Regions from separate parts of the Streptomyces sp. NBC_00341 genome, predicted to be linked through region 2. Evidence: riboswitches for the same ligand, from Rfam matches in the RefSeq annotation. Region 2 holds a riboswitch; each other region holds the start of a gene.
What was found. A riboswitch is a leader RNA that binds a small molecule or an ion and turns the genes downstream of it on or off. The one in region 2 is predicted to bind thiamine pyrophosphate.
Positions count from the first base shown of each region.

Region 1: another riboswitch for thiamine pyrophosphate. It lies ahead of OG892_RS29690 (thiamine ABC transporter substrate binding subunit); the one in region 2 lies ahead of OG892_RS35600 (cytosine permease).
Region 3: another riboswitch for thiamine pyrophosphate. It lies ahead of thiO (glycine oxidase ThiO); the one in region 2 lies ahead of OG892_RS35600 (cytosine permease).

Region 1 is NZ_CP108002.1:6,559,821-6,570,033, forward strand. Features, by position in the region: gene rpsB (30S ribosomal protein S2) at 1-854, shown strand, start outside; gene tsf (translation elongation factor Ts) at 956-1,792, shown strand; gene pyrH (UMP kinase) at 1,951-2,727, shown strand; gene frr (ribosome recycling factor) at 2,895-3,452, shown strand; gene OG892_RS29670 (phosphatidate cytidylyltransferase) at 3,452-4,537, shown strand; gene OG892_RS29675 (hypothetical protein) at 4,608-5,135, opposite strand; gene OG892_RS29680 (histone deacetylase) at 5,296-5,958, shown strand; gene rlmN (23S rRNA (adenine(2503)-C(2))-methyltransferase RlmN) at 6,030-7,136, shown strand; TPP riboswitch at 7,203-7,319, shown strand; gene OG892_RS29690 (thiamine ABC transporter substrate binding subunit) at 7,401-8,504, shown strand; gene OG892_RS29695 (iron ABC transporter permease) at 8,591-10,204, shown strand.
Region 2 is NZ_CP108002.1:7,961,292-7,971,504, forward strand. Features, by position in the region: gene OG892_RS35585 (S8 family serine peptidase) at 1-826, shown strand, start outside; gene OG892_RS35590 (ArnT family glycosyltransferase) at 933-2,465, opposite strand; gene OG892_RS35595 (MFS transporter) at 2,710-4,425, shown strand; gene OG892_RS35600 (cytosine permease) at 4,466-5,863, opposite strand; TPP riboswitch at 5,854-5,948, opposite strand; gene OG892_RS35605 (formylglycine-generating enzyme family protein) at 6,005-6,970, opposite strand; gene OG892_RS35610 (ROK family transcriptional regulator) at 6,967-8,190, opposite strand; gene OG892_RS35615 (sulfatase-like hydrolase/transferase) at 8,396-9,883, shown strand; gene OG892_RS35620 (ABC transporter permease) at 9,880-10,213, shown strand, end outside.
Region 3 is NZ_CP108002.1:2,153,701-2,163,913, reverse strand. Features, by position in the region: gene thiO (glycine oxidase ThiO) at 1-1,156, opposite strand, end outside; TPP riboswitch at 1,154-1,266, opposite strand; gene OG892_RS09610 (NAD(P)/FAD-dependent oxidoreductase) at 1,460-2,641, shown strand; gene OG892_RS09605 (Rv2175c family DNA-binding protein) at 2,726-3,091, shown strand; gene thiE (thiamine phosphate synthase) at 3,187-3,840, shown strand; gene metF (methylenetetrahydrofolate reductase [NAD(P)H]) at 3,978-4,895, shown strand; gene OG892_RS09590 (hypothetical protein) at 4,946-5,920, shown strand; gene OG892_RS09585 (phytoene desaturase family protein) at 5,967-7,484, opposite strand; gene OG892_RS09580 (DUF4126 domain-containing protein) at 7,516-8,133, opposite strand; gene OG892_RS09575 (TetR/AcrR family transcriptional regulator) at 8,510-9,121, opposite strand; gene OG892_RS09570 (YhgE/Pip family protein) at 9,151-10,213, opposite strand, start outside.

The sequences.
Region 1 (10,213 bases), 1.4 Mb from region 2:
TCTACATCATCGACCTGCTCCAGTCGCTGTCGTACATCGACCGCGCCTACGAGTTCGTCAAGGAGACCGTCGCCCACGGCGGCTCCATCATGTTCGTGGGTACGAAGAAGCAGGCGCAGGAGGCCATCGCCGAGCAGGCGACGCGCGTCGGCATGCCGTACGTCAACCAGCGTTGGCTCGGTGGCATGCTCACCAACTTCTCCACCGTCTACAAGCGCCTTCAGCGTCTGAAGGAGCTTGAGCTCATCGACTTCGAGGACGTGGCCGCCTCCGGCCTCACCAAGAAGGAGCTGCTGGTCCTCTCCCGCGAGAAGGCCAAGCTGGAGAAGACCCTCGGTGGTATCCGCGAGATGCAGAAGGTGCCGAGCGCCGTCTGGATCGTCGACACCAAGAAGGAGCACATCGCCGTCGGTGAGGCGCGCAAGCTCCACATCCCGGTCGTCGCGATCCTGGACACCAACTGCGACCCCGACGAGGTCGACTACAAGATTCCGGGCAACGACGACGCGATCCGCTCCGTCACGCTGCTCACCCGCGTGATCGCCGACGCCGTCGCCGAGGGCCTCATCGCCCGTTCCGGCGCTGCGACCGGCGACTCGAAGCCGGGCGAGAAGGCCGCCGGCGAGCCGCTCGCCGAGTGGGAGCGTGACCTGCTCGAGGGCGACAAGAAGGCCGACGCCGAGGTCCAGACCTCCGCCGAGACCGAGAAGGTCGCGGACGCCGAGGCCGCTGACGCCCCGGCCGCCGCCGAGGCCGCTGTCGAGGCGCCCGCCGCCGAGGCGCCCGCCACCGAGACGCCGGCCGTCGAGGCCCCCGCCGCCGAGGCTCCGGCCGCGGACGGCGAGCAGGCCTGACACCCGTCACGGCTGACGACGGCGGGGGCCGGTGCCGCACAGGCACCGCCCCCGCCGTTCACCCGTAGATCTTTCAGACTTCGAGAGAGAAATTCAGACTCATGGCGAACTACACCGCCGCTGACGTCAAGAAGCTCCGTGAGCTCACCGGCGCCGGCATGATGGACTGCAAGAAGGCGCTCGACGAGGCCGACGGCAGTGTCGAAGGTGCCGTCGAGGCCCTTCGTATCAAGGGCCAGAAGGGCGTCGCCAAGCGCGAGGGCCGTTCTGCCGAGAACGGCGCCGTCGTCTCCCTCATCTCCGAGGACAACACCTCCGGTGTCCTGCTCGAGCTGAAGTGCGAGACGGACTTCGTCGCCAAGGGCGAGAAGTTCCAGGCCGTCGCCAACGCGCTGGCCGCGCACGTCGCCGCCACCTCCCCGGCCGACCTGGCCGCCCTGCTCTCCTCCGAGATCGAGGCCGGCAAGACGGTTCAGGCGTACGTCGACGAGGCCAACGCCAACCTCGGTGAGAAGATCGTCCTGGACCGCTTCGAGCAGTTCACCGGCGCCTACGTCTCCGTGTACATGCACCGCACCATGCCCGACCTGCCGCCGCAGATCGGTGTCCTGGTCGAGCTCGACAAGGCCGACGCAGAGCTGGCGAAGGGCCTTGCCCAGCACATCGCCGCCTTCGCGCCGAAGTACCTCTCCCGCGAGGACGTCCCGGCCGAGATCGTCGAGACCGAGCGTCGTGTCGCCGAGGAGACCACGCGCGCCGAGGGCAAGCCCGAGGCCGCGCTCCCGAAGATCGTCGAGGGTCGCGTCAACGGCTTCTTCAAGGAGGCCACCCTCCTCGGCCAGCCGTACGCGCTGGACAACAAGAAGTCCGTCCAGAAGGTCCTGGACGAGGCCGGTGTCACCCTGAAGCGCTTCTCGCGCATCAAGGTCGGCATCTGAGTCCGTCCGCGAAAAACGGTGGACCCCGATAGGGTCTGGTGCAGTCGACGGCCGCACACCGCCGTACGACCGCAGATCTGACGAGGAGGCCATTGCCGCTGAGGGACATCGGACCCACCGGCAATGGCCTTCTTCGTATGTGCACGAGGAGAATCTCCATGAACAAGGGCGCGGACGCCGCACAAGGTGACCACAGGCGCGACGACGGCAAGGTGTCCGGACGCTTCATGCTGAAGCTGTCCGGAGAGGCGTTCGCCGGTGGCGGGGGTCTCGGTGTCGACCCCGACGTCGTACACGCCATCGCACGCGAGATCGCGGCGGTCGTCCGGGACGGCGCGGAAATCGCGATCGTCATCGGCGGCGGCAACTTCTTCCGCGGCGCCGAGCTCCAGCAGCGCGGTATGGACCGGGCCCGGTCCGACTACATGGGCATGCTCGGCACGGTCATGAACTGCCTGGCGCTCCAGGACTTCCTGGAGAAGGAGGGCATCGACTCCCGCGTCCAGACCGCCATCACCATGGGTCAGGTCGCGGAGCCGTACATCCCGCTGCGCGCCGTACGGCACCTGGAGAAGGGCCGCGTCGTCATCTTCGGCGCCGGTATGGGCATGCCGTACTTCTCCACCGACACCACCGCGGCCCAGCGCGCCCTGGAGATCGACGCCGAGGCGCTGCTGATGGGCAAGAACGGTGTGGACGGGGTCTACGACTCCGACCCGAAGACCAACCCCGGAGCGGTGAAGTTCGACGCGCTGGAGTACAGCGAGGTGCTCGCCCGCGACCTCAAGGTCGCCGACGCCACCGCCATCACGCTCTGCCGTGACAACCAGCTGCCGATCCTCGTCTTCGAGCTCACGACGGCGGGCAATATCGCCCGCGCCGTCAAGGGTGAGAAGATCGGCTCGCTCGTGAGCGACCGGAGCACCCGGGCCTGAGAACCGGGGGACCGGACCGGGGTGACCCGGTGGTTCCCGGGGCCCGAGCCAGGGGCCCGAAGGATGGACAACGGCCTGCCGGTCGGACACCGTGCAGGTGAGGACGCGACGCAGGACCCGCCGGGCCCGAGCACGCCGGGCCCACTCAAGACACGCAGGAGCACGTGGTGATCGAAGAAACCCTCCTCGAGGCCGAGGAGAAGATGGAGAAGGCCGTCGTGGTCGCGAAAGAGGACTTCGCCGCGATCCGCACCGGCCGTGCGCACCCGGCGATGTTCAACAAGATCGTCGCCGACTACTACGGCGCGCTGACCCCGATCAACCAGCTGGCCTCTTTCTCGGTGCCCGAGCCCCGGATGGCCGTCGTGACGCCGTTCGACAAGACGGCGCTGCGCAACATCGAGCAGGCCATCCGCGACTCCGACCTCGGCGTCAACCCGAGCAACGACGGCAATATCATCCGGGTGAACTTCCCCGACCTCACCGAAGAGCGCCGTCGCGACTACATCAAGGTCGCGAAGACCAAGGCCGAGGACTCCAAGATCTCGATCCGCGCGGTCCGCCGCAAGGCCAAGGAGACCCTCGACAAGCTGGTCAAGGACAAGGAGTCCGGCGAGGACGAGGTCCGCCGTGCCGAGAAGGAGCTCGACGACACCACCGCGAAGTACGTCGCGCAGGTGGACGAGCTGCTGAAGCACAAGGAAGCCGAGCTGCTCGAAGTCTGATGAACGACTCTTCCTGGGGCGTCCCGCAGGACGCCGGCCACGGTGCCGCTCCCGAGATGCGGTCCGTTCCGGCGGGTCCTGCATACGATGTGCATAACGCCCAGCAGACTCGGCCCATGCCCATCGTGCCGGACGTTCCCGACGCAGGTAGAGACGCTGAGAGCCGTGATGACCGGGACCAGGGGGCCGCACGCCTGAGCGGCGGCCCCCTGTTCCGCGACGAGAAGCCGCAGGAGCCCATGTCCACCGCGCCGCCACCTCCGCAGAAGAAACGTGCGGGCCGTGATCTCGGGTCCGCCATAGGGGTCGGCGTGGGGCTGGGCGCCGTCGTCGTGGCCTCGCTCTTCATCGTCAAGGCCGTCTTCGTCGGTGTGATCGTGGTCGCCGTCGTCGTCGGCCTCTGGGAGCTCACCTCCCGGCTGGAGGAGCGCAAGGGCATCAAGGCGCCGCTCATCCCCCTCGCGGTCGGTGGCGCCGCCATGGTCGTGGCCGGTTACGCGCGAGGCGCCGAGGGCGCCTGGGCCGCGATGGCCCTGACCGCACTCGCGGTGCTCGTCTGGCGGATGACCGAACCGCCGGAGGGCTACCTCAAGGACGTCACGGCCGGCGTCTTCGCCGCGTTCTACGTACCGTTCCTGGCCACCTTCGTCGCCATGCTCCTGACGGCGGACGACGGGCCGATGCGGGTACTGACCTTCCTGCTGCTGACCGTGGTCAGCGACACCGGCGCGTACGCCGTCGGCTGGCGGTTCGGCAAGCACAAGCTCGCGCCCCGGATCAGCCCCGGAAAGACCCGCGAGGGCCTCTTCGGAGCCGTGAGCTTCGCGATGGTGGCCGGTGCGCTGTGCATGCAGTTCCTGATCGACGACGGCTCCTGGTGGCAGGGCCTGCTGCTCGGCCTCGCGGTCGCCGCCAGCGCCACCCTCGGTGACCTGGGCGAGTCCATGATCAAGCGGGACCTCGGGATCAAGGACATGGGCACGCTCCTCCCCGGGCACGGCGGCATCATGGACCGGCTGGACTCCCTGCTGCCGACCGCGCCGGTGGTCTGGCTGCTGATGGTCCTCTTCGTCGGCTCCGGCTGAGCGTCGTACGCGTCACCACGAGTGGGGCCCACCGTCCGCGGACGGTGGGCCCCACTCGTGTCCGGTGACGTCAGCCGCGTTCCCGCAGGGCCGAGCGCGTGTGCTGATACCGCTCGATCGCCCGCTTCCGTATCCACACGAGCCAGCAGCTGAACACGATCACGCCCACGCCGAAGACCACGGGTAGGGCCGGTGAGCCGGTGGTGACCCCGAGGACCAGCATGCCCACCGCGGTCAGGCCCATGAAGCCCAGCCAGTAGGGCAGCCACCGGCCGCCCCGCTCCATCTTCCCGAGCTGGTCCTCGACCAGCCGGCGCATGACCACCCGCTCCTCGGGATCCTGCGGCACCTCGCGGTGCCGGATCCTGCGGTTGAGGTCGACGACCGTGCCGGGCCGCGCGCCGGTCGCCCGGCTGGTCCTGCGGCGCTGGTACGCCAGAGCCCCGATGGCCACGGCGGTGTAGAGCAGGCTCTGGACCGCCCATAACGCCGGATGATCGTCCCGGCGGAACAGGGCTCCGAAGCCCAGCCCCAGCAGGAAGAGCACCAGGGCTTGTGCGGCCAGGCTGTGGCTGAACCAGTGCTTCACGGTGTGCACGGCTGATACCTCCTGCTGATTCGGCGGGCCGTCCCTGACACTCCGGGTACCCCGTCCGACCCGGCTCAGTGGTGCTCCGCCGCCCCCACCGGCGGTGAGCGGGGGTACTGCCGCGTCTGGGACGCTGGAGGAACGGAAGCGGAGCAGGGAAGGGGGCGTCATGGCCGGCGCGCGTTCGATCGAGCCCGGAGCTGTGGAGGAGTCCGCGCCACAGCGCGTCTGGTACACCTCGTACGGCTCGAACACGCATCTCGGCCGGCTCGCCTCCTATATCGAGGGCGGCCGGCCGCCCGGCGCCGGCCGGGCGCATCCGGGATGCAGGGACCGGCGCATGCCCAGCCGGTCCGTTCCCGTGGAACTGAGGGGCGCCCTGTACTTCGCCACGAAGTCGACCGTCTGGGGCGGCGGACGGGCCTTCTACGACCCGGAACAGGAGGGGCGGGTCTTCGCCCGCGCTCACCTCGTTTCTGCGTCACAGTTCGCGGACATCGCCGCTCAGGAGATGTACAGGAGCCCCGGAGAAGATCTTGATCTCGGTCCGGTGCTCAGGTCGGGCGTCGCACGGCTGGGGGACGGGCGGTACGAGACGCTGGTGTGCGCCGGACAACTGGACGGGCTGCCCGTCCTCACGTTCACGGCCCCCTGGCGGGCCGACGAAGTGACCCCGGTGCCTCCCTCCAGGGCGTACGTGCGCCTCCTCGCCGCCGGCCTGCTCGAAGCGGGTGCTTGGGACGTGGACACCGTGGCGGCCTACGTCGCCTCCTCGCGCGGAGCCGTCGGCCACTGGTCGCAACAGGCGATCCGGGCCCTCGTCACGGAGTGACCCGTACCTCAGCGGGCCGGGCAGCACGATGACCGATCGCACCCCGGCGTGTCTGCGACACTGGAGGAACCATGCCTAAGCCCGGAGAACTCACTTTCGTCGCGCCCCGCGGAGCCAAGAAGCCGCCGCGGCACCTCGCCGACCTCACGCCCGCCGAGCGCAAGGAAGCCGTCGCCGCGACCGGCGAGAAGCCCTTCCGCGCCCAGCAGCTCTCGCAGCACTACTTCGCGCGGTACGCGCACGACCCCTCGGAGTGGACCAACATTCCGGCCGGGTCGCGGGACAAGCTCGCGGAGGCGTTGTTCCCCGACCTGATGTCCGTGGTCCGCCACATCAGCTGCGACGACGACACCACCCGCAAGACCCTGTGGAAGCTGCACGACGGGACGCTGGTCGAGTCCGTCCTGATGCGCTACCCCGAGCGCGTCACGATGTGCATCTCCTCGCAGGCGGGCTGCGGGATGAACTGCCCGTTCTGCGCCACCGGGCAGGCCGGTCTCGACCGCAACCTCTCCACCGCGGAGATCGTCCACCAGATCGTGGACGGCATGCGGGCGCTGCGCGACGGCGAGGTCCCCGGGGGCCCGGCGCGGCTCTCCAACATCGTCTTCATGGGCATGGGCGAGCCGCTCGCCAACTACAACCGGGTGGTCGGCTCCATCCGCCGGCTTACCGACCCCGAGCCCGACGGGCTGGGGCTGTCGCAGCGCGGGATCACCGTCTCGACCGTCGGCCTGGTGCCGGCGATGCTGCGCTTCGCGGACGAGGGCTTCAAGTGCCGCCTCGCCGTCTCGCTGCACGCCCCGGACGACGAGCTGCGCGACACCCTCGTTCCCGTGAACACCCGGTGGAAGGTGCGCGAGGTACTGGACGCGGCCTGGGAGTACGCGGAGAAGTCCGGTCGCCGCATCTCCATCGAGTACGCGCTGATCCGTGACATCAACGACCAGGCCTGGCGCGGTGACCGGCTCGGCCGGCTCCTCAAGGGCAAGCGGGTACACGTCAACCTGATCCCGCTGAACCCGACACCGGGCTCGAAGTGGACCGCCTCGCGGCCGGAGGACGAGAAGGCGTTCGTCGAGGCCATCGCCGCCCACGGGGTGCCGGTGACCGTGCGGGACACCCGGGGCCAGGAGATCGACGGGGCCTGCGGGCAGCTCGCGGCGTCCGAGCGCTAGGGCAACCGCGTCGGCCGAGCTCTGAGGCCGGAACCAGCCGTGTAGCCTGGGCGTGAATTCAACTTCATATTCCGACAGGGGAGCGCCACAGCGCTGAGAGTGCGGCACCAAGGACAGGTTGGCCGCAGACCCTCTGAACCTCGCCCGGGTCATTCCGGGTAGGAAGTTCGGACCTTACTCAAGCTGTTGCGCCCTGCCCGCTTCCGGTCCACTCCGGTGCGGGCAGGGCCGCGTCTCTTCCTGGTCACCCCCAGGAGGAATCACATGAGCACCACCAAGAAGATCGCGGTGACGGCCGTCGCCGCCGCGATCGGCGCGACCGCGCTCGCCGGCTGCGGCAGCTCGGACGACGCGTCGTCCGGCTCGTCCGGCACCAAGGGCACCGGCTCCAAGACCGTCACGCTCGTCAGCCACGACTCCTTCAACGCGTCCAAGGGCGTGCTGAAGGAGTTCACCCGGGAGACCGGTTACACCGTCAAGGTGCTCAAGAGCGGTGACGCGGGCGCCGCCCTCAACCAGGAGATCCTGACCAAGGGCTCACCGCGCGGTGACGTGTTCTTCGGCGTCGACAACACCCTCCTCTCGCGCGCCCTCGACAACGGCCTCTTCACGCCGTACGCCGCCAAGGGCCTCGGCCAGGTCGCGTCCGACGTCCAGCTGGACGCCGAGAAGCACCGGGTCACCCCGGTCGACACCGGCGACATCTGCGTCAACTACGACAAGAAGTACTTCGCCGACAAGAAGCTCGCGCCGCCGAAGACCTTCGACGACCTGGCGAAGCCCGCGTACCGGAACCTCCTCGTCACCGAGAACGCCGCGACGTCCTCGCCCGGCCTCGGCTTCCTCCTCGGCAGCATCGCCACCTACGGAGAGGACGGCTACCAGGACTACTGGAAGAAGCTGAAGAGCAACGGCGTCAAGGTCGTCGACGGCTGGGAGCAGGCGTACAACGAGGAGTTCTCCGGCTCCGCGGGCGGCAAGAAGGCCAAGGCCGACCGGCCGCTCGTCGTCAGTTACGCCTCCAGCCCGCCCGTCGAGGTGCTGTACGCGGACCCGCAGCCCAAGACCGCCCCGACCGGGGTCGCCACCGGGACGTGCTTCCGGCAGATCGAGTTCGCCGGTCTGCTCGACGGCGCGAAGAACGAGGCGGGCGGCAAGGCCCTGCTGGACTTCATGATCGGGAAGAAGTTCCAGGAGGACATGCCGCTCAACATGTTCGTCAGCCCGGTCACCAAGGGGGCGAAGGTGCCGGAACTCTTCACCAAGTTCGGGGCCACCTCCGACAAGCCCGCGACCGTCGCCCCGGACGCGATCGCCAAGAACCGTGAGCAGTGGGTCCAGTCATGGTCCTCGCTCGTAGTGAAGTAGCGAAGCCCCCCGTACGCGGACCGGGCGCGCGCGGGAAGGCCGCACGCTCCCGGTCGCGGCGCGGGAGCGCGGTGCGGCTCGGTCTGATGGCCGTGCCCGTCGCCTTCTTCGCGGTGTTCTTCGCCTACCCCGTCGCGGCGATCGTCGGGCGGGGGCTCAAGGCCGACGGGGTCTGGCAGTTCGGGCGCTTCGCCGAGGTGCTGAGCCGGCCGGACATCCGCGAGGTCCTCTGGTTCACGCTCTGGCAGGCGCTCGCCTCGACCGCGCTGACCCTGCTGATCGCGTTGCCGGGTGCCTATGTGTTCGCCCGGTTCGACTTTCCGGGCAAGCAGCTGCTGAGGGCGGCCGTCACGGTGCCGTTCGTGCTGCCGACCGTCGTCGTGGGCACCGCGTTCCTCGCGTTGCTGGGGCGCGGCGGCCTCCTCGACGACCTGTGGGGCGTCCGGCTCGACACCACGGTGTGGGCGATCCTGCTGGCCCACGTCTTCTTCAACTACGCGGTCGTCGTGCGCACCGTCGGCGGGCTGTGGTCGCAGCTCGACCCACGGCAGGAGGAGGCCGCGCGGGTGCTCGGCGCCGGACGGTTCGCCGCCTGGCGGCGGGTGACGCTCCCGGCGCTCGCCCCCGCCGTGGCGGCGGCCGCTCTGATGGTCTTCCTCTTCACCTTCACCTCCTTCGGCGTCGTCCAGATCCTCGGCGGCCCCGGATTCTCCACGCTGGAGGTGGAGATCTACCGCCAGACCGCGCAGCTGCTCGCCCTGCCGACCGCCGCCGTGCTCACCCTCGTGCAGTTCGCCGCGGTCGGCGCGATCCTCGCCGTGCACGCCTGGACCGTACGACGCCGGGAGACGGCGCTGAAGCTCGTCGACCCGGCACAGACGGCCCGCAGACCGCGCGGCGCGGGCCAGTGGACGCTGCTCGGAGGCGTCCTGCTGACCGTGCTGGTGCTGATCCTGCTGCCGCTCGCCATCCTGGTGGAGCGCTCGCTCGACCTGCCCGGTGGCCACGGCTTCGGCTACTACCGGGCATTGGCCTCGGCGGACGCGAACAGCGGTACGTTCCTGGTCGCCCCGCTCGAAGCGATCGGGAACTCGCTGCGGTACGCCCTGGTCGCGACCGCCATCGCGCTGGTCGTCGGGGGCCTGGCCGCGGCGGCGCTGACCAGGCGGGCCGGGCGGCTGGTCAGGGGCTTCGACGCGCTGCTGATGCTGCCCCTCGGGGTCTCCGCCGTCACCGTCGGCTTCGGATTCCTGATCACCCTGGACAAGCCGCCGCTCGATCTGCGGACCTCCTGGATCCTGGTGCCGCTCGCCCAGGCGCTGGTCGGGGTGCCGTTCGTCGTACGGACCATGCTGCCGGTCCTGCGCGCGGTGGACGGGCGGCTGCGCGAGGCGGCCGCGGTGCTCGGCGCCTCGCCGCTGCGGGCCTGGCGAGAGGTGGATCTGCCGCTGGTGCGCCGGGCGCTGCTGGTGGCGGCGGGCTTCGCGTTCGCCGTTTCGCTCGGGGAGTTCGGCGCCACGGTGTTCATCGCGCGGCCCGACAACCCGACGCTTCCGGTCGCCGTGGCGCGGCTGCTGGGGCGGTCCGGGGATCTCAACTACGGCCAGGCGATGGCCCTCAGCACCATTCTGATGCTCGTGTGCGCGGTGTCGCTGCTGCTGCTCGAACGCATCCGCACCGACCGATCCGGAGAGTTCTAGGGATGCTGA
Region 2 (10,213 bases):
TGCCGCGGCCGCGTCATGGGGGCTGGATCGGATCGACCAGCGGAACCTGCCGCTCGACGGGCAGTTCAACGCCGTCGGCACCGGGACGAACACGACGGGCTACATTCTCGACTCCGGCATCGACTTCGGCCACAGCGAGTTCGGCGGGCGCGCGGTCGCGGGCTTCGACGCGGTCGGAGACGGTCGCAACGGCCAGGACTGCAACGGTCACGGCACACATGTGGCGGGCACGGTCGGCGGCGAGACCTTCGGGATCGCACGCTCGGCGAAGCTGGTGAGCGTGCGGGTAGTGGACTGCTCGGGCGAAGGCAGCATCGCCGGGACCATCGCTGGCCTGGACTGGGTCGCGAGGAACGCCGTGCAGCCCGCGGTGCTCAACGCCTCACTCGGCGACTCCTACTCCTCGACGCTGAACCTCGCAGCCGACGCCCTGGCCGAGAGCGGCGTCCTTCCGGTGGTCTCAGCGGGCAACGACGCGAAGGACGCCTGCACCGCCTCACCCGCGAGCGCACATGAGGTACTGGCCGTCGGGGCCAGCGACAGAACCGACCGCCAGACGGGCTTCAGCAACTACGGCCCCTGTGTGTCACTGTTCGCCCCGGGGCAGGACATCGCCTCGGCCAAGCTCGGTGGCGGCAGCGTCTCCAAGAGCGGCACCTCGATGGCCAGTCCGCACGTCGCTGGCGTTGCCCTGCTGTACAAGGCGGCACACCCGCAGGCGGACGCCGCAACGGTGGCCGGCTGGCTCGACGACGAATCCACGAAGGACATCCTCTCGGTCACCAGCGGGACCCCCAACCGGCTGCTGTACACCGACGGGTTGTGACCTCGAAGCAATCCGGGGGTTGCACAGGAGCTGTCTCTGACGGACGAGGCCGTGGCCTTTGGGATCCTCCCGCCGGACCGCCCTTGATCATTTCTGTTGTCCCCGGCTACGCGTAGTTGCGCAGTTCCGGCCACATCTCTCCCCAGGGGCGGCGGGGGCCCGTGCAGACGTAGACGTGGCCGCCCTGTTCGACGTTGTGCACGCCGTACGGGTTGGAGAGGGTGGCGGCCACCCGGACGTGCCGGAAGTGGCTGCGCAGCTGGGCCGCGTAGCCGGGGTCGTGCTCGGGGCCGGGGGCGATGGCCACCACGGTGGTGGCGTCCGGGTTGCCCGGACCCCACCACCAGTCGGTGTTGTGGGCACTCACGGCGGTGGGCAGTCCGGTGCCGCGACCGAGTTCGTTGACGGCGCCGGCCTCGCCGTAGTCCGCCGCGAACAACACCGCGTTCGCGCGCTGTTCGGCCGGCAGCCCGGTCCACACCTGCCGTACGGTGCCGACGAGTTGGGGCCAGCCCAGGGTCTCGCCCGAGTTCGAGCTGATGCCGTACGTCCAGGCCACCTCTGAGGGCGGCAGCACCGGCAGGACCATCACCGCGAACAGCCCGGCGGAGGCGGCGGTCGCGATCATCAGGTCACGGAGCCGGCCCGGCCGGGAGTGCAGCCGGCCGTCGAGCCCGACGGCGCCGGCCGCCAACAGGCAGACATACAGCCCGCCCAGGTAGTACACCTGGGCTCCGGTCGTCACGGCGAACAGCACGAACAGCACGGCGTACGAGGCCACTAGACACTGCCACAGCGGGCGGCCGGAGCGCCACAGGAACCGCAGGCCCGCCATCCACAGCACCGCCAGCGCCAGGCAGGACATCCCGAACTGGCCCACGATCCAGGTGGGGATGTTCCCCGGGCCCCCGTTCTCCCCGTTCAGTGCCCGCGTCATCGCGAACATCGGCCAGCCGTGTCTCGCCTGCCACCACAGGTCGGGCAGCACGAGCAGTACGGCGATCGCGGCGCCCGCGAGCAGTCGGCGGTCGGCCACGGTCCGGCGGGCCGGGCCGAGGAGCACGGTGGCCAGCAGGACGATGCCGAAGATGGCGGCGAGGTGGTTGAACTCCGAGCCGATGCCGATCAGCGCTCCCACGGCGAGCCACCACCGGGTGTCCCCGGTGCGGCCGATCCGGACGACCACGAGCGCGGTCGCCGCCCAGGCCAGTACTTCGTACGACGTGGTGTTGGCGATGTGCGCGCCGCCCAGCAGCACGGGCATGGTGGCGGTCGCGACCGCCGCGAGCAGCTGGGTCCGGCGCGCGCCGCCGAACTCCCGCGCCGTCAGGCCGCCCACGACGACCGTGCCCGCCGCAGCCAGCGCGGGCCACAGCCGCAGGCCCGCCTCCGAGACCCCGAACAACGACAGGGAGACCCGGGCCAGCAGCGGCGCCAGCACCGGCTGGTCCACATAGCCGGCCTGGAGGTGCCGGGCGCAGTCGAGGAAGTACAACTCGTCGATGTGGAAGCCGTAGCGCGGAGCCAGCGCCATCAGCAGGGCGAACACCAGCCCCGCGACGGCGAACACCCTCCGGTCCGGCGGAGCCGTCCGCCCGCCGGCCACGTCGCCACGCACCGTGCCCGTACTCTCCGCCATCTCCGCAACCCCCCGGTCTCGGTGCCCCGGCCGCGGTGTACACGCCTTCCGAGCCGCTCGTACCTTAGTCACCCGCCCGGCCTTAGTCACCCGCCGGGTGGGCGGTGAAGTACCCGGTGCACCCGGTGTCCCGGGTGGACGAACGGCCGCCGCACCGGAGTATCAGGACTGGCCGTGCCCGGGGCCCGGGAATAGCTTGGCTCCCGTACGCGGCCGAGGTACCTCCGACGGGCGGGATGGTCCGATGCAGAGCACAGCCGTACGCCTCGGCGGCGCCGAGGATCCCCTGGGTCCGGGCTACAAGTGGATCGCCCTGTCGAACACCACGCTGGGTGTGCTGATCGCGACGATCAACCTGTCGATCATCCTCATCGCGCTGCCGGACATCTTCCGCGGCATCGGAGTGGACCCCCTGCAGCCGGGCAACACGAGCCTGCTGCTCTGGCTGATCATGAGTTACATGGTCGTCACCGCGGTGCTGGTGGTGAGCTTCGGCCGGCTGGGTGACATGTACGGCCGGGTCCGGATGTACAACCTGGGGTTCGCGGTCTTCACGCTCTTCTCCGTACTGCTCTCCGTGACCTGGATGCACGGCACCGCCGGCGCCCTGTGGCTGATCGGGATGCGGGTGCTCCAGGGCGTCGGCGGAGCGATGCTGATGGCGAACTCGAACGCCATCCTCACCGACGCCTTCCCGCCCCGGCAGCGCGGTCTCGCCCTGGGGCTCAACCAGGTCGCGGCGATCGCGGGCTCTTTCATGGGACTCGTGCTCGGCGGGCTGCTCGGTCCCTTCGACTGGCACCTGGTGTTCCTGGTCTCCGTGCCGATCGGACTGTTCGGCACGGTCTGGGCCTATCTGAAGCTGCACGACACCGGCGTCCGCACCCCGGCCCGGATCGACCGGTGGGGCAACCTGACCTTCGCGGCCGGTCTGATCGCCGTACTGTCCGGCATCACGTACGGCATCCAGCCCTACGGCGGCAACACGATGGGGTGGACCAACCCGTGGGTGATCACCGCGATCGTCGGCGGGCTGGCCGTGCTGGGGCTCTTCTGCCTGATCGAGACCCGGGTCGCCCAGCCGATGTTCCATCTGGCGCTGTTCCGCATCCGGGCCTTCACGGCGGGGAACGTGGCGAGTCTCCTGGCGTCCCTGGGGCGCGGCGGCCTGATGTTCATCCTGATCATCTGGCTCCAGGGGATCTGGCTGCCCCGGCACGGCTACGGCTTCGAGCAGACCCCGCTGTGGGCCGGTATCTACATGCTGCCGCTGACGATCGGTTTCCTGATCGCCGGCCCGTTCTCCGGGTGGGCCTCCGACCGCTACGGTGCCCGGCTCTTCACCACCGGCGGCATGCTCCTGGCCGCCGCCACCTTCGTGGCGCTCAAAGAACTGCCGGTCGATTTCGACTACTGGCTCTTCGCCCTGATCCTGCTCGTCAACGGGCTGGCCATGGGGCTCTTCGCCTCGCCCAACCGGGCGGCGATCATGAACAGTCTGCCGCCGGACCAGCGGGGGGTGGGCGCGGGGATCAGTACCACCTTCCAGAACTCGGCCACGGTGCTGTCGATCGGCATCTTCTTCTCGCTGATGATCGCCGGGCTGGCGAGCTCGCTGCCCGACACGCTGGCCCACGGACTCACCGAGCAGGGCGTGCCGCCCGCCGACGCGGCACGCGTCGCGGCCCTGCCACCGGTCGGCGTGCTGTTCGCGGCGCTCCTGGGGTACAACCCGGTACGCAGCCTGCTCGGCCCGGAGACCCTGGCGCAGCTGCCCACCAGCCACGCCGACTACCTCACCGGGCGGGCCTTCTTCCCGACGCTGATCTCCGGACCGTTCGAGCAGGGCCTCTCCGTGGCCTTCGACTTCGCCATCGCTGCGTGCCTGGTGGCCGCGGTCGTCTCGCTGCTCCGCGGCGGCCGTTACATCCACGGCGAGACGGAGACCGCGAAGGCGTGACGCCCCGGCGCCCCACCGTCCGCCGCGCCCGCCGGGACCGTCAGCGGCGGCGCAGTCGCAGCGGGGCGTACACGGCGAGGGCCGCGAGGAACGCCACCCCGTAGGCGAGGTCCGCCCCGTGCAGCGCCCGCGCCACCGGGCCCACGTACAGGCCGGTGCTCATGAACGGCACCGCCGCGGCGAAGGCGGCGGCGAACGCGGTGAGCGCGGGCCACCACGGCTGGGGGCGGGAGCTCTCGGCGGCCAGGTCGACGGGGGAGCCGCCGCGCGCCCTCGCCCGGACGATCCAGTCGACGGCCACGATCGCGACGAACCCGGGGATCCAGTAGCCGACGAGCAGCAGCACGTTCTGGAAGCGGGCGGTGGTGTCGGCCGCGTGCATCCACAGGACGAGGGGGAAGCCGAGGGCGGCGGCGAGCGCGGCGGCGACGGGGCGCGGCAGGCGAACGCCCATGGTCTGCAGCGCCAGCGAGCCGCTGTAGTCGTTCATGGCGTTGCTGCACAGCGCGGCGAGTGCCACGGCGAGCAGCCCGAACGCCCCGAGCGCGCCCCCGCCCAGCAGGGTGTCGATGCCGTGCGCGGTCTGGTCGGTGAAGACGGACGCGCCCCACAGGCCGAGCGTCTGGACCGCCACGAACGAGACGCTGATGCCGAGCAGAGTGCACCAGAACATCCGGGGCCGTGACGTGGTGCGCGGCAGGTAGCGGCTGAAGTCGCTGGCGTACGGCGCCCAGGACAGCGCCAGGCTGAGGGCGATCGTGCACGTCAGGACGAACGCGCCCGCCCGGTCCGCGCCGTGTGCGGTGCCGGTCGCGGCGGGGTGGACCCCGTCCAGGAGCTTCGTGGCGAGCACCGCGAAGGCGGCGGCGAGGACGAAGGTCATCACGGTCTGGAGCCGGTGGATCACCTCGTACCCGAGGACGCCGAGCGCGCCCTGGGCCGCCATCATGGCCAGCACTCCGAGCCAGAAGGGCCAGCCGCACAGCTGGGCCAGCGCCTCCCCGCCGAACAGCCCGATCAGCGCGTCCCAGGCGATGGAGGACAGCCACTGGAGCGTGCCCGGCAGCACCACACCCCGGCCGAACGCCAGCCGGGCGAGCGGGAGTTGTCCGGCGCCTGTCTGGCTGCCCCAGGTGCCCAGATACGCGGTGGGCACGGCGCCCACGAGGGTGCCGAGCACGACGGCGGTGAGCGCCGTGGCGAAGTCCAGGCCCAGGGCGATGCCGACGGTGCCGGTGAAGACCCCGGTCATGGTCAGGTTGGGGGCGAACCAGACGGTGAACAGCCGGCCGGGCCCGCCGTAGCGGCGGTCCTCGGGGACGGGGGCTATCCCGTGCGCCTCGACGCGCAGATCGCCCGGGGCGGTGGGCATCCGTCCGTCGAACGCGGGCCGCGCGTCCGTGGCCGCGCGCTCGTCCTGGGCATACGGCAATGACATGAAGACATCCCTCCGCCAGTGCTAACTGGTTCAGGTTCGACGGGTGTGTTCTCAGCCCCTGTGCGGGGCACCCCGTGTCCGGTGAGGCGGCCAGGATAGCCGGGTGTGCGCGGAGCGCGACGGGAGGGGTGAAGGCGACGGTCAGACCGTGAGCGCGCAGCGGAAGCCGCCGTGGCCGGTCGTGCTGTCGGGGGTGTTGGAGGTGCGGGCGGCGACGCGGTAGCGGTTGCAGTAGGAGCGGTGGCACAGGTGCGAGCCGCCGCGCAGCACCCGGTTCTCGCCGTGCGGCGGGCCGGTGGGGTCGGTCCGGGTCGCGGGGTGCTCGGCGGTGTGCCAGTCGGTGCTGAACCGGTCGGCGCACCACTCCCAGACGTTGCCCGAGGCGTTGTACAGGCCGAAGCCGTTGGGGGCGTAGGCCTTGACGGGTGCCGTGCCCGCGTAGCCGTCCTCGCGGGTGTTGCGTACCGGGAAGTCGCCCTGCCAGATGTTGCAGCGGTGCCGGCCGTTCGGGGTCAGTTCGTCGCCCCAGGGGAACCGGGCCCGGACGAGGCCGCCCCGGGCGGCCTTCTCCCATTCGGCCTCGGTGGGCAGCCGCTTGCCGGCCCACCGGGCGTAGGCCGTCGCGTCGTTCCACGACATGTGGACCACTGGGTGGTCCCGGCGGTCGCCGACCGAGGTGCCCGGCCCCTCGGGTGCCCGCCAGTGGGCTCCGGTCACCGCCCGCCACCAGGGGGCGCCGGGCACGGTGCCCGGCAGTACGGCACGGCGCGCCTCCGGTGGGATGAAGGACCCGAACACGTAGGACCAGCCGATGAGTTCGGCCTCGGTGCGATAGCCGGTGGCCTTGACGAAGACCGCGAACCGGGCATTGCTGACGCAGGCCGCGTCGATATGGAACGCCCCGGTCGTGACCTCCCGTACGGGCCCCTCGCCGTCGTCCGGGAACGCGTCCTCGTCCTCGCCGCCCATCAGGAACGGTCCGCCCGGTACGGCGACCATGCCGCGCAGGAGGTCGGCCCGGCCTCGCACCGGGACGGCGAAGTCCGCCGGGGGAGCGGCGGGCGCCGTCCGGGTGCTCTCGCGGGCGGGACCGCAGCAGGCGCTCACCGCGCGGACCCGGTGCCGGGCGCGCCGGGCGCCGGCCGGTCGAGGAGCTCCTCCAGGTCCTGGCCGGTGGTGCGCAGCAGCAGGGCCACCCCGCCGAGCGCGGCTGCCTCCCCGCCCAGGGTGGAGCCGCGCACCTCGATGGTGCGGGGGGCGGACGGCAGTGAGAGTGCGGCCAGTTGTTGCCGGATGGGGGTGAGGACGAGGCCGTCCAGGGCCGCCGGTTCGCCGTAGACGACGATGCACTCGGGGTCCACCTGTGCGGCGAGGGCGGCCAGTACCCGGCCCGCCACGAGGGCCGCGGTCCGGACGACGTCCGCGGCGTCCGGCTGGCCCCCGGCGGCGAGCGCGACGAGCTCGGCGGCGTCCCGCGCGGTGACCCCGCGATCGGCGCACGCGGCGAGCAGCGCGGGGACGGAGATGAGTCCCTCCAGGCAGCCGCGGCCACCGCAGTGGCAGGGCTTTCCCTCGGGGTCGCAGCTGGTGTGGCCGATCTCGCCGGCCGCGCCATGGGCGCCGTGCACCAGTGAGCCGTTGACGACGAGTCCGCCACCGACCCCTTCCGACCAGCGCAGATAGACGGCGTTGTCGAAGCCGCGGGCGGCGCCCCAGGTCACTTCTGCGAGTGCGGCGAGCCGGGAGTTGTTGTCCGTGAGGACGGGGGCGTCGAAGTGCCTGCCCAGTTCGGCGGCGACGTGCCCGGCGAACGGTGTCATCGTGCGGGGGTCGCCGGAGGCCGGGTTCTGTACGAAGCCGGGGAGGCCGAGGCCGATGCCCTGGACCGGGGCGAGGCTGATGTTCTCCCGCCGCACCAGCTCCTCGACGCCTCTGATCGCCTGCGCGGCGCGTTCCGCGGCGCCGCTGTCCGCAGGGACGGGGGCGCTGTACCGGCCGACGACCTCATGGGCGCAGTTCGCCACGACGACATGGATGCGGTGGCGCTGGAGGTCGATGCCGATCAGCTCCGCCCCGCGGGAGTTGAGCGAGATCTCCAGAGCCGGACGGCCTCGGCCGCGCGGTTGCTCCGGGTCGGGGGCCGGCTGTTCGACGACGGCCTTGCGTTCCAGCAGATCGGACACGATCGCGAACAGGGTGGTACGGGAGAGCCCGACCCGCTCCTTCAGCTCACCGCGGCTCAGCGCGCCCGACCTGCGCAGTTCACCGAGTACGGCGGCTTCATTGGCCCTGCGCAGGCGCTGCAGGGCATCGGTGCGTTCCGTCATGGACGCATGGTCGATCGGGGCAGGGCTTTCTGTCAACGCGCCGGACGAATTCACACAATGTTTATTCCCAAGGGTTGACGTAAAAAAGTCGGCGTCCCTACAGTTCCGGTCAGCCGACTGCACCGGCACCTGCCGAAGCACCGCCGGACCGGTATCGGCCGGGTTCCCGGCAGCACACCGAGCGACCACCGAAAGGGCGGCCCGAGTGGCTCCGCGCAACGTCCTGTTCCTGATGACCGACCAACACCGGGTCGACACTTTGGGCTGTTACGGCAACCCACTCGTCGACACCCCGGCCCTCGACGCCCTGGCGGCCGCGGGAACCCGGTTCGACCGCTTCTACACCCCGACCGCGATCTGCACCCCGGCCCGCGCCTCGCTGGCCACCGGCCTCCACCCCTTCCGCCACGGGATGCTGAACAACCCCGAGCGCAACGGCGGGAGCAAGGACGAACTCTCCGACGAAGACCCCATGCTCTGGAGCCGGTTGACGGAACGGGGTTACTCGGTGGGCCATGTAGGCAAATGGCACATCGGCCGCGAGCGAGGCCCCGAGTTCTACGGCCTGGACGGCGAACACCTGCCCGGCGCCCTCAACCCCGTACACCACCCCTCGTACGAGAAGTGGCTGGAGGACAACGGCTTCCCGCCCTTCGCGGTACGCGAACCCGTCTTCGGGACCGCCGCCAACGGAACCGGGCGCGGGCACCTCATCGCGGGCCGGCTCCAGCAGCCCGCGGAGGCCACCATGGAGGCCTTCCTCACCGACCGCGCACTCGGCCTGCTGGACCGCTACGCCGGCGAATGGAAGGCCGACGGCAAGCCGTTCATGCTGTCCTGCCACTGGTACGGCCCGCATCTTCCGTACCTGATCCCCGACAGCTACTACGACCTGTACGACCCCGACGACGTCCCGCTGCCCGCCTCGATGGCCGAGACCTTCGCCGGGAAGCCCGAGGTGCAGCGCCAGTACAGCGCGTACTGGTCCTCGGACGGATTCGACGCCGCCGCCTGGCGCAAGCTGATCGCCGTCTACTGGGGCTACGTCACGATGATCGACCACCAGGCCGGGAGGCTCATCGCGGCGCTCAAGGAACACGGCCTGTGGGACGAAACGGCGGTCTTCTTCACCGCCGACCACGGTGAGTTCACCGGTGCCCACCGGCTCAATGACAAGGGCCCGGCCATGTACGAGGACATCTACAGGATTCCCGGCATCGCCCGGATCCCCGGCGCCCCGGCCCAGGTCAGCGATGACTTCGCCAGTCTGATCGACCTCAACCCGACCATTCTCGAACTGGCCGGAGCGCCCGTGCCGGACCAGTGCGACGGCGCCAGCCTGCTGCCCCTGCTGCACGGGGCCGACGCGGGGGACACCCGCGACGAGATCGTCGCCGAATTCCACGGCCACCACTTCCCGTACTCGCAGCGCATGCTCCGCGACCGGCGCCACAAGCTGGTCCACAACCCGGAGAGCGTGCACGAGCTCTACGACCTGGAGGCCGACCCGCACGAACTGCACAACGTGTACGACGCGCCCGCCTACGCGGACGTCCGGCGCGACCTCACCGTGCGGCTCTACCGCGAACTGCTGCGCCGCGGCGACCCGGCGTACTCCTGGATGAGCTACATGGCCGACATCGGCGGCGACCGTGCCGCAGACGTCGACGGCGTCGCGGAGGAAGTGGCATGAAGACACCGGCCGAAGCTCCCGTGGAACACCGGGACGAGCGCGCGGCCCCGGCAGCGGAAGGCACGAAGAGCCCCGAGCGCACGGGGGACACCGGGAAGAAGCCGCGCGGCACCGGCCGTCTCACCGACGTGCTGCTGGCCCTCGCCTCCGCCGCGCTCGGCCTGCTCGCCTGGGGCATCCTCGCGAACAGCGGCATCGACGGCTTCCCCGGACCGGTCGTGGTGGCCCGCCGCGCGGGTGAACTCATCGCGGACGGAACCCTGTTCAGCGACGCGGGCGCCAGCCTCAAGCGGGTCCTGACCGGCTACGTGCTCGGCGTCGTCCTGGCGG
Region 3 (10,213 bases), 5.8 Mb from region 2:
CGGGGGCGGCGGCCGGGAAGCGGCCGGGGGAGAAGGGGCGGGCCACCTCGGGCAGCTCGCCGTCGGCCAGCAGCTGGGCCATGGCGTCACCGGTGACCGGGGTGAGGAGCACCCCGTTGCGGTGGTGGCCGGTGGCGAGGTGGAGGCCGGGCAGCGCGGTGCGGCCGAGCAGCGGCGCGTTGTCGGGGGAGGCGGGGCGCAGACCGGCGCGGGTCTCGGTGAGCGGCAGCTCGGTGATGCCGGGCACCAGCTCGTGGGCGTCGCGCAGCAGCTCGTACACCCCGCCCGCCGTGACGGTGGTGTCCCAGCCCATCTCCTCGCTGGTGGCGCCGACCACCAGCTCGCCGTTCTCGCGCGGCACGAGGTAGAGGTGGCTGCCCCGGACCACGGCCCGCACGGTGCGGCTGAGGAAGGGGGCGTACGCGGGGGGTACGGTCAGCCGCAGCACCTGGCCCTTGACCGGGCGGACGGGCGGCCGGATGTGCTCCGGCACCCCCGCGAGCCGGCCGCTGAGGCTGCCGGCGGCGAGCACGACCTGGTCGGCCGACAGCTCCGAACCGTCGGCCAGTACCGCCCCGGTGGCCCGGTCGCGCACCACGGAGAGCCGCTCGGCCCGCTGCCGGTGGAAGACGACCCCGGCCCGCTCGCACGCCGTCAGCAGCGCGGCGGACAGCCGGCGCGGGTCGACCTGGTGGTCGCCGTCGACCCGCAGTCCGCCGCGCACGCCCGGCGCGAGCATCGGTTCCAGGCGCCGGCACTCCCGGCCGGTGAGCCACTGCGACTCCAGCCCGGAGCGGCGCTGCAGCTCGTGCAGCTCCCGCAGGTGGGCGCGGTCGTCGGTGTCCAGCGCGACGGCCAGGGTGCCGCAGGCGCGGAAGCCGATGTCCTGCCCGCTCGCCGCCTCCAGCTCGGCCGCGAACGCCGGATAGCGCGCGGCGGAGGCGAGGTTGAGCCCCAGCAGCATTTCCTCGCCGTAGTGCAGCTCGGTGACGGCGGCCAGCATTCCGGCCGCGACCCGGGCGGCCCCGCCGCCCGGGTCGGGATCGACGACCGCGATGGCCAGACCGCGCTGCGCGGCCCGCCAGGCGGTGACCAGGCCGATGATGCCGCCCCCGATGACGAGGACCTCGGACCCGCTCGTGCGGTGGACAGGCATGGGCATCCAGCCCCTCCCTTCGCCGGCATGACCCGGATCAGGTTCGTACGGTCGGAGGCCGCCCAGCCTCCCTCTCAGCCCGGTACGTCCGGGCTCCCGCGAGTCTTTTACGTGGGCCACCCTAGACCCAGCCCCTCCGGACGGGTAAAGCAGGAGGCCGGCGGTACGAGGACGGTGAGGAACCCCTTTCCTGACGGACCGTCAGTTGATTAAGGTGGTCGGGTGAACGAGCAGCAGCGGGCAGAGCGGCCGGAGCGGCAGTCGGAGCGGGCCGGGCGGCGGGTGGTCGTCGTCGGCGCGGGCATGGCGGGTGTGCAGACGGCGGTGGCCCTGCGGGAACAGGGCTTCGCCGGCGCCCTCACCCTCATCGGCGCCGAACCCCATCAGCCCTACGACCGTCCACCGCTGTCCAAGGCGGTGCTGCTGGGCAAGGCCGAGGAATCCGCCTTCGACATCGACTTCGAGACACTCGGCATCGAGTTGCGGCTGGGCCGCGAGGTCACGGGACTGCGCGCCGCGGACCACGAACTGGACACCTCGAAGGGGCCCGTCCCCTACGACGTCCTGGTCATCGCCACCGGAGCCGAACCCGTTGTGCTGCCCGGCTCCGAGGGGGTGCAGGGCGTCCATCTGCTGCGCACCCTGGACGACGCGGCGCGGCTGCGGCCCGTCCTGGACGCACGGCACACCGTCGTGGTCGTCGGCGCGGGCTGGATCGGCGCCGAGTTCGCCACCGCGGCCCGCTCGGCGGGCTGCGAGGTCACCGTCGTCGAGGCCGCGGAACACCCCCTCGCGGGCGCCCTGCCCACCGAGGTCGCCGCCCCGATGGCCGCCTGGTACGCGGAGAGCGGCGCCACGCTGCTGACCGGGGCGCGGGTGGCCGGGGTCGAGCCGGGCCGGGTGCTCCTGGCGGACGGCCGCAGCCTGCCGGCCGACGCCGTCGTCGTCGGGATCGGCGCACGGCCCGCCACCGGCTGGCTGGCCGGCTCCGGCGTCGCGCTCGGGCCCGACGGCTCCGTGACCGCCGACGCGGCGCTGCGCACCTCGCTGCCCGACGTGTACGCCGTGGGCGACTGCGCCTCGTTCCCCTCCGCGCGCTACGGGGCGCGGCTGCTGGTCCACCACTGGGACAACGCCCTCCAGGGGCCGCGGACCGCGGCCGCCCACATCGTCGGGGCGTCGCCGGACGGTGCGGAGCCGCCCGCCTACGACCCCGTGCCCTACTTCTGGTCCGAGCAGTTCGGCAGGTTCGTGCAGTACGCGGGCCACCACGAGGGCGCGGACACCCTGCTGTGGCGCGGCGATCCGGCCGGTCCCGCCTGGTCGGTGTGCTGGCTGCGGGACGGCGTGCTGGCCGCGGTGCTCTCCGTCGGCCGGCCGCGCGACCTGATCCAGGGACGCAAGCTCATCGAGGCGGGCAAACCGCTCGACGAGGGCCTTGCCGGTGACGCCTCGGTGCCGCTGAAGTCGGCCGTACGCCAGTAGCCGCGCGCCGCCGACGGGGTGCGCGGGGCCCTGAAGGGCGGAGTCCGGGTTTCGGCTGTCAGTCCGGGATGGCAGGCTTGTCCCGTGACCGAGATTGACGCAAAGATCGATGCTCTCGTCCCTGCCTGGCTCCACCTGCCCGATATCGCAGAAATGTTCGATATTCAGGTGACGCGTGTACGGCAGCTGGTCAAGGATGGCCAGCTCATCGCCGTACGACGTGGTGAGAACCGCGCACTCCAGGTGCCTGCCGCCTTCATCGACGGCGACAAGGTGGTCAAGGGCCTTTCCGGGACCCTGACGCTCCTGAGGGATGACGGCTACTCCGACGAGGAGATGCTGGAATGGCTCTTCACCCCCGACCCGAGCCTGCCGGGCACGCCCGCGCAGGCGCTGAGTGAGAATCGCGGCACGGAGGTGAAGCGCCGCGCCCAGGCGCTCGCCGTCTGACCTTCCGCCGTACCGGGGATGCGGACCGCGCCGCGCGGTCCGCATCCCTCCGCACCGCCTGACCGACGCCATCGCTCTCCCGGGGGAATCCAGCCATGTCCACGCCTCGCGCACCGCTGTCCGACGCCCGGCTCTACCTGTGCACGGACGCCCGCGGGCGCCAGGGAGACCTCCCCGAGTTCCTCGACGCGGTGCTCTCCGGCGGAGTGGACATCGTCCAGCTCCGCGACAAGGGGATGGAGGCGGCCGAGGAGCTCGAACACCTCGCGGTCCTCGCCGACGCGTGCAGGCGGCACGGCAAGCTCCTCGCGGTCAACGACCGGGCCGACGTGGCCCACGCCATCGGCTCCGACGTGCTGCACCTGGGCCAGGGCGACCTGCCGGTGCCCGCCGCCCGCGCGATCATCGGCCAGGACGTCGTCATCGGCCGCTCCACGCACGCGGAGGCCGAGGTCGACGCCGCCGTCGCCGAGCCCGGCGTGGACTACTTCTGCACCGGCCCCTGCTGGCCCACCCCGACCAAGCCCGGCCGCCACGCACCCGGTCTGGACCTCGTCCGCTACGCCGCCTCGCTCGCCCCGGCCCGCCCCTGGTTCGCCATCGGCGGGATCGACGCCGGCAACCTCGACGAGGTGCTCGACGCCGGAGCGCGCCGCGTCGTCGTCGTACGGGCCCTCACCGAGGCGACGGATCCGGCCGCCGCCGCCGCGGAGCTGGCCAAGAGGATCCGGGCGCGCGCCGACGTGTGATCCGGCGGGCCCGCCGGGGCCTTCCTGGGGGACGTGTTTGGGACATCGGTGTCCGAAGCGTGGACAAGAACCGGTCAATTCGGGTAAATCTCCCCAGTTCGGTTGGGTGGCCGTCGCGCCCTGGTTAACCTGCCGTTATGGCCTTCGGTACACCCTCCACCAGGACGGATCGCGCGCGCACCGTGCGCGAGATGCTCGCGACCGGCAAGACCCTGCACTCGTTCGAGTTCTGGGCGCCCAAGACCGAGAAGGGTGAACGGAACCTCTGGAACGCGCTGCGCCGGATCGAGGCGGTGGGGCCGAGCTTCGTCTCGGTGACGTACGGAGCCGGTGGGTCCACCCGGGCTGGGACGGTGAAGGCGACCCAGGACATCGCCGCCGAATCCACCCTCACCCCGGTCGCGCACCTCACGGCGGTCAACCACTCCATCGCCGAACTGCGCAACATGATCGGCCAGTACGCGGACGCCGGGATCCGGAACATCCTCGCCGTGCGCGGTGACCCGCCCGGCGATCCGATGGGCCCGTGGGTCGAGCACCCGCAGGGCGTGCGGTACGCGGCGGATCTCGTCCGGCTGATCAAGGAGTCCGGGGACTTCTGCGTCGGCGTCGCGGCATTTCCCGCGATGCACCCGCGCTCCGAGGACTGGGACACCGACATCCGGCATTTCGTGGACAAGTGCCGCGCCGGTGCGGACTATGCGATCACGCAGATGTTCTTCGACCCCGAGGATTATCTGCGGATGCGTGACCGGGTGGTCGCTGCGGGTTGCGACACCCCCGTCATTCCTGAGGTGATGCCCCTCACGAGCGTCCGCCAACTGGAAAGACTCGCCCAGCTCAGCAACGCGACGCTGCCGGCGTCCCTGAAAGAACGCATCCTCGCCGTCAAGGACGATCCCGCCGCTGTACGCTCCATTGGCATCGACTTCGCAACGCGGTTCTGCGCGAAGCTGCTCTCCGAGGGTGTCCCCGGGCTGCACTTCATCACGCTGAACAACTCGACGGCGACGCTCGAAATCTACGAGAATCTCGGACTGCACAAGCAGTCGTGACCGGCCGTACCCGCCGAGACCCCCGGCGGTGGCCGTAGAAGGGGGCGGGCATGGGCTGGACGGTCCTCTACATCGCGTTCGGCATCGTTGCGCTGTGGCTGCTCGGAGAGGTGCTGCTCCAGTACAAGGCGCGGCTCCGCTGGCGTCTGCTCGCCTTCACCGGCTTCGTCGGTGTGGTCATCGGTGTCCTGATGCCGTCCGTGCCCGTCATCGTGATCGGCGCGATCGCCTTCGCGACGGGCCAGACGTACGTCACGCTCTCGTTCCGGCGCGGTTTCTCGACCGGCTGGGCCATAGGCGGCAGCCCCGGCGAGAGCCGCCGCCGCCGTGGGAACACCGACCGCGAACCCCGGCTGCAGGTGTCGGACCTGGAGACGGAGTACGAGCCCGGCCCCACGCCGCCGGAGCCGTCCCACGCCCCGCAGAACCCGGCGGCGGTCTACGAGCCGGAGCCCCTGCCGGACGACACCGGCCAGTACGGCGTCTACGCCGACTCCCGGCCCCAGCAGGAACAGCAGCACCAGGGCCCCGAGCAGCCCCAGGGCCAGCCGCAGTACGCCGGCTACGACCCCTACACCGACTACTCCGCGTACCCGGCGCAGGGCCAGGACGCCTACGGCGGCCAGGACCCCTACGGCGGCCAGGGCGGCTACCCCGGCCAGGAGACCTACGCGGGCCAGGACGGCTACGCGGGAGCCGGGCAGTACGACTACGGCACCTCCGAGCAGCAGTACGCCGCGTACTCCGACCCGTACATCGGCACCGGCACGACCGCGGGCGCCCCGCAGTACGGCACGTACGACAGCTACGGGAACCACGACAGCAACGGCGGCCGGCCGCAGTACACCGACCCGTACGCCCCGTCCGAGCAGTACGCCCCCGAGACGCCTCCCGGCGGGGTCTGGGTGCCGCAGCAGCGCGAGGGCGAGCACTACGCCCCGATGCCCCCGGAGCAGCCCGCCCCCCAGCCGGCCCCGTACCCGAACGGCTACGACACCGGCCACAACGACCAGTACCGCTACTGAGCCCGGGAGCCGGTCACCCGGACGCGCCCGGCGCCGCTCGCCCGCCTCACTGCGATCCGCGGAAGCCGTCCCCCTCGACGATCAGCCCCGCGACCAGCGTCCCCGACATCCCCGCGTGCGCCGGCCCGCCGCCCGGATGAGACCAGCCGCCCGCCAGCAGCAGGCCGGGCACCCGGGTGCTGTTGCCCGCGTGCAGATACCCGCCCCCGGCCCCGGCCAGCGCGGGCGGCGGAACCGCGCCGCCCGCCGCGCCGGTCTCCGCCTCCGTCTCCGCGGGCGTCCGCACCTCCGCGTGGAGCACGCGTTCGCGCAGACCGGGCACGGCCGCCTCCGCCGCGTCGATCAGGGTGTCCGCGTACCGCTTGCGCAGCGCGGCGTCCGTCCAGTCCACCGCGCCGTGCGGGGCGACCGTCGCCATCAGGGTCACCGCCTCGTGGGCCGCGTCGGGACGGGTCGAGGGGTCGTCGGGGCGCAGCACCGTCACCGTGGGGCGCGCGGCGAGCCGGCCGCCGAACACCGCCGCGCGCTCGGCCGCCCCGTCCGCCGGATGAACCAGCGTCCGGTGCGCGGCATCCGAGGGACGGGCGCCGCGCAGTGACAGCAGCACCAGGAACCGGCCCGTCGCCCCGGCGCCGCCCGGCCGGGGCTGAACCGTCACATCGCCGTCCCGCCAGATCTCCTGACCGGGCATCAGCGCCGGGCGCGGCTGGGCACCCAGCACCACATGGGCGGCTTCGCGGACCGTCCCGTCGGCCAGCTCCACACCGGCCGCCCGGCCGTCCTTCTCCACCACCCGGGCCACCTCGGCGCCGAAGACGAACTCCACTTTGCGGGCAAGGCACCGCTCGTACACCGCCTGCGCCAGCGCCCGCATGCCGCCGGAGACGTACCAGCTGCCGAACGTCTCCTCCATGTACGGCAGCAGGGCCGCGCTCGCCGGGGCGTGCTGCGGATCCAGGCCGTAGGACAGCGCGTACCCGTCGAACAGGGCGGCCAGCCGGGGGTCCGCCAGCTCCCAGGAACCGACCTCCGCCACCGTGCCGGCCCGCAACGCCGGGCGCAGCAGCCGCCGCCGCACCGGGGCCGGATAAGGATCGCGGGCCAGCACCTGCCAGTCGGGGCGCAGCGGCTCCTCCAGCAAGGGCCGCCTGGACCGGTCCCAGGCATCCCCGGCCCGGTCCAGGAACGCGCCCCAGCGCTCACCCGCACCGTCCCCGAGCGCGGCGTCCAGCGCCGTGACGACTCCGGACCGCGAGGCGTTCGGCAGCGACACCGAGGTGCCGTCCGCGAAGACATGACGGCTCGCCGGATCGACCTGGGACAGCGTGACGCACCGCTCCAGCGGCTCCTTGCCCGTCTTCACGAACAGGTCGCGGTAGACCGCGGGCAGATGCAGCAGGGAGGGCCCGGTGTCGAAAGCGAAGCCGCCCTGGGCATGGCGGCCGAGCGAGCCGCCGAAGGTCTCGGACCGCTCGTACACCGTCACCCGGTGGCCTGCCACGGCCAGCCGGGCCGCCGCCGACATCGCGCCCATCCCGGCGCCGATCACCGCAATACGTGCCATGGCAGCGACCTTAACGGCCGCCACCGACGGCTCAGCCGTCAGGCCACCGGGAAGGGACGGCGGTCGGCCGCTTCTCCTCCCGCCGCTGCGCCCTGCGGCGCAGGAACCGGCGGATGCGGGAGGCCAGGAAGGCCAGTATCACCAGACCGAGCACCAGCAGCGTCCCGGCGATGGTGGCCGCGATCCAGGGATGGAATATGGCGAACGTGACGACCCCGGCCACGCCCAGGTCCTCGACCGTGCTCATGGCGATGTTGCTGAACGGCTCCGGCGAGGTGTTGACCGCCATCCTGGTGCCCGCCTTCACCAGATGGCTCACCAGCGCGGTGGAACCGCCGACGGCCCCGGCCGCCAGCTCCGGCAGCGAACCGTCCCCGCCCGCCAGCAGCGCCGCGACGACCGCTCCGGAGACCGGCCTGATGACGGTGTGGGCGGTGTCCCAGACCGAGTCCACGTAGGGGATCTTGTCGGCCACCAGCTCGCACAGGAAGAGCACACCGGCCACGACGAGCACATCGGTGCGCTGGAGCGAGGCGGGCACCTCGTCGCTCACACCGGTCGCGCCGAATATGCCGAGGAGGAGGACCACCGCGTAGGCGTTGATCCCGCTCGCCCAGCCGCTCGTGAACACCAGGGGGAGTACGGACACGGACGCGATCGTAACCAGTCGGCGTACGGGCGCGGGAGGGCTTCGGTGCGCAGGTCTGAGTATCCGTACCTAGTACGCGAGATGAGTAGGGACGCGGATGGGCCGCGACCTGCGCGGACGGCAGAGTGGTGACCACGGGAGGGGCGCCGCGACGGTACCGCCGGCACGGGGCGGCGGAACAGCCGCGGCGCCCCGTCCGAACGGGGGCAGCGACGGAGGGCCCGGGACCACGGGGGAACGAACGGGGTCACGGGGGAGGCTCTCCGGCAGTACGGATGACGCCGGTCAGGCGAGGCCCGGGGGGATCGGGCCCGGTCGGACCGGCGTCGTCGTGCGTCCGGACCGCCGGAGCCTGTGGGCTCGCGGCACGGCCGGGTCAGCGCCCGCTGACGCGGCCGTGCAGCAGCAGGGACAGCGCCGAGTGCACGTCGTCGATCGACCGCTCCGGCTGGAACGCCTGCCAGTCCAGCGCCGCCACCAGCACCATGCCGACGAGCGCGGCCGCCGTCAGCGGGATGTCGATCTCCTCGCTGAGCTCGCCGCCCGCGACTCCCGCCCTGAGCACTCCCTCGACCACGGCGACGGCCTCCTGACGCACCACCAGTAGGGTCGCCTGCCAGGCCCGGTTCGTGCGCCAGAGCTCCGCCACGTACAGCTGGGTGAAGGCGGGATAGCGGTCGATGAAGGCCAGACCCGCCCGGATCATGGCGTCCAGTGCCTCGACCCGGCTGCCGCCCCGGGCGTCGGTCTCCTCCTCCGCCGCACGCAGCGAGGCGGTGAGCAGTCCGACGCCGTGCCGCAGCAACTCCTCGAACAGCTCGGTCTTGCTCTTGAAGTTGTAGTAGACCGTGCCCTTGGCGACCCCGGCGCGCTCGGCGATCTCGTCCACCGTGGTGGCCGAGAAGCCCTTCTCGGCGATGAGGGTCACGGCCGCCTCGTAGAGCTTCTGCCGGGTGGCCTGGCGGCGCGTGGTGCTACTGCTTTCCATGCTCCTGATTCTCACAGGTCCCGGGCTGCTCACAGGCTCAGCTCCGGGTGCAGCCGGTCCACGGTCCACATCTGCTTGCGGCGCGCCGAGACGGCGGTCAGCGCGAGAGCGCCCGCGGTGAAGGCCGTCAGCACCGCGCAGCCCTGCCAGACAGGGCCGAGCCCGCCGCCCGTGATCAGCCGGCGCAGCCCCTCGACGACGTAGCTCATCGGCAGATAGGGATGGATCGCGTTGAAGAAGCCCGGACTGGTCTGGACGGGGTAAGTGCCCCCGGCCGAGGTCAGCTGGAGCATCAGCACCGCGAGGACGAGGATGCGCCCCGCCGCCCCGAAGCGGGCGTTCAGCCACTGCACGATCGCGGCGAAACAGCAGGTCACCAGCGCCAGGAAGCCGACCGTCCCGGCTGCCCGGACCATCTGCAGTCCGAGGCCCCAGTGCAGTACGGACATCAGGGCGGCCACCTGGAGCAGCCCGATCGCCGCCACCGGCAGCCAGCCCGCGAGGGCGATCCGCCAGGCCGGGGCCCCGGCGGCAAGCGCGCGCCGGTTCAGCGGCTGGATCAGCATGTACGCCACCATCGCGCCGACCCAGAGGGAGAGCGGGATGAAGTACGGCGCGAAGCCGGTGCCGTAGTTCGGGGCGGCGTGCAGCGACTGGGATGCGAGCTGCACCGGGTCGGCCATCACCCCGGTACGGGCGTCACGGTCCTTCTTGTCGTAGTCGGGGATCTTGCCGGCCCCCTCGTTGAGTCCCTGGGCGAGGGTGGCCGAACCGTCCTTGAGCCGGACCATCCCGCCGTCCAGGCTCGTCGCGCCCTTCTTCAGATCGCCCACGCCGGTGTTCAGCTCGGCCGAACCCGTCTGGGCCGTGGCCAGCCCGGTGTGCAGCTGGGCGGCGCCCTTGGCGACCTTGTGGGCGCCGGTGTTGAGCGCGTTGATCTTCTTGACCGCGCCGCTCAGGTCCTCGTCCAGGTGCGGTGAGCGCTCGGCGAGGGCGTCGGCCTGCTTCTGCAGGGTGGCCAGTTGGCCCCGGAGCGTCTTGAGGTCCCCGTGCTGGTTCGTCACCAGGACGTTCACGTCGTCGGCCACGGCC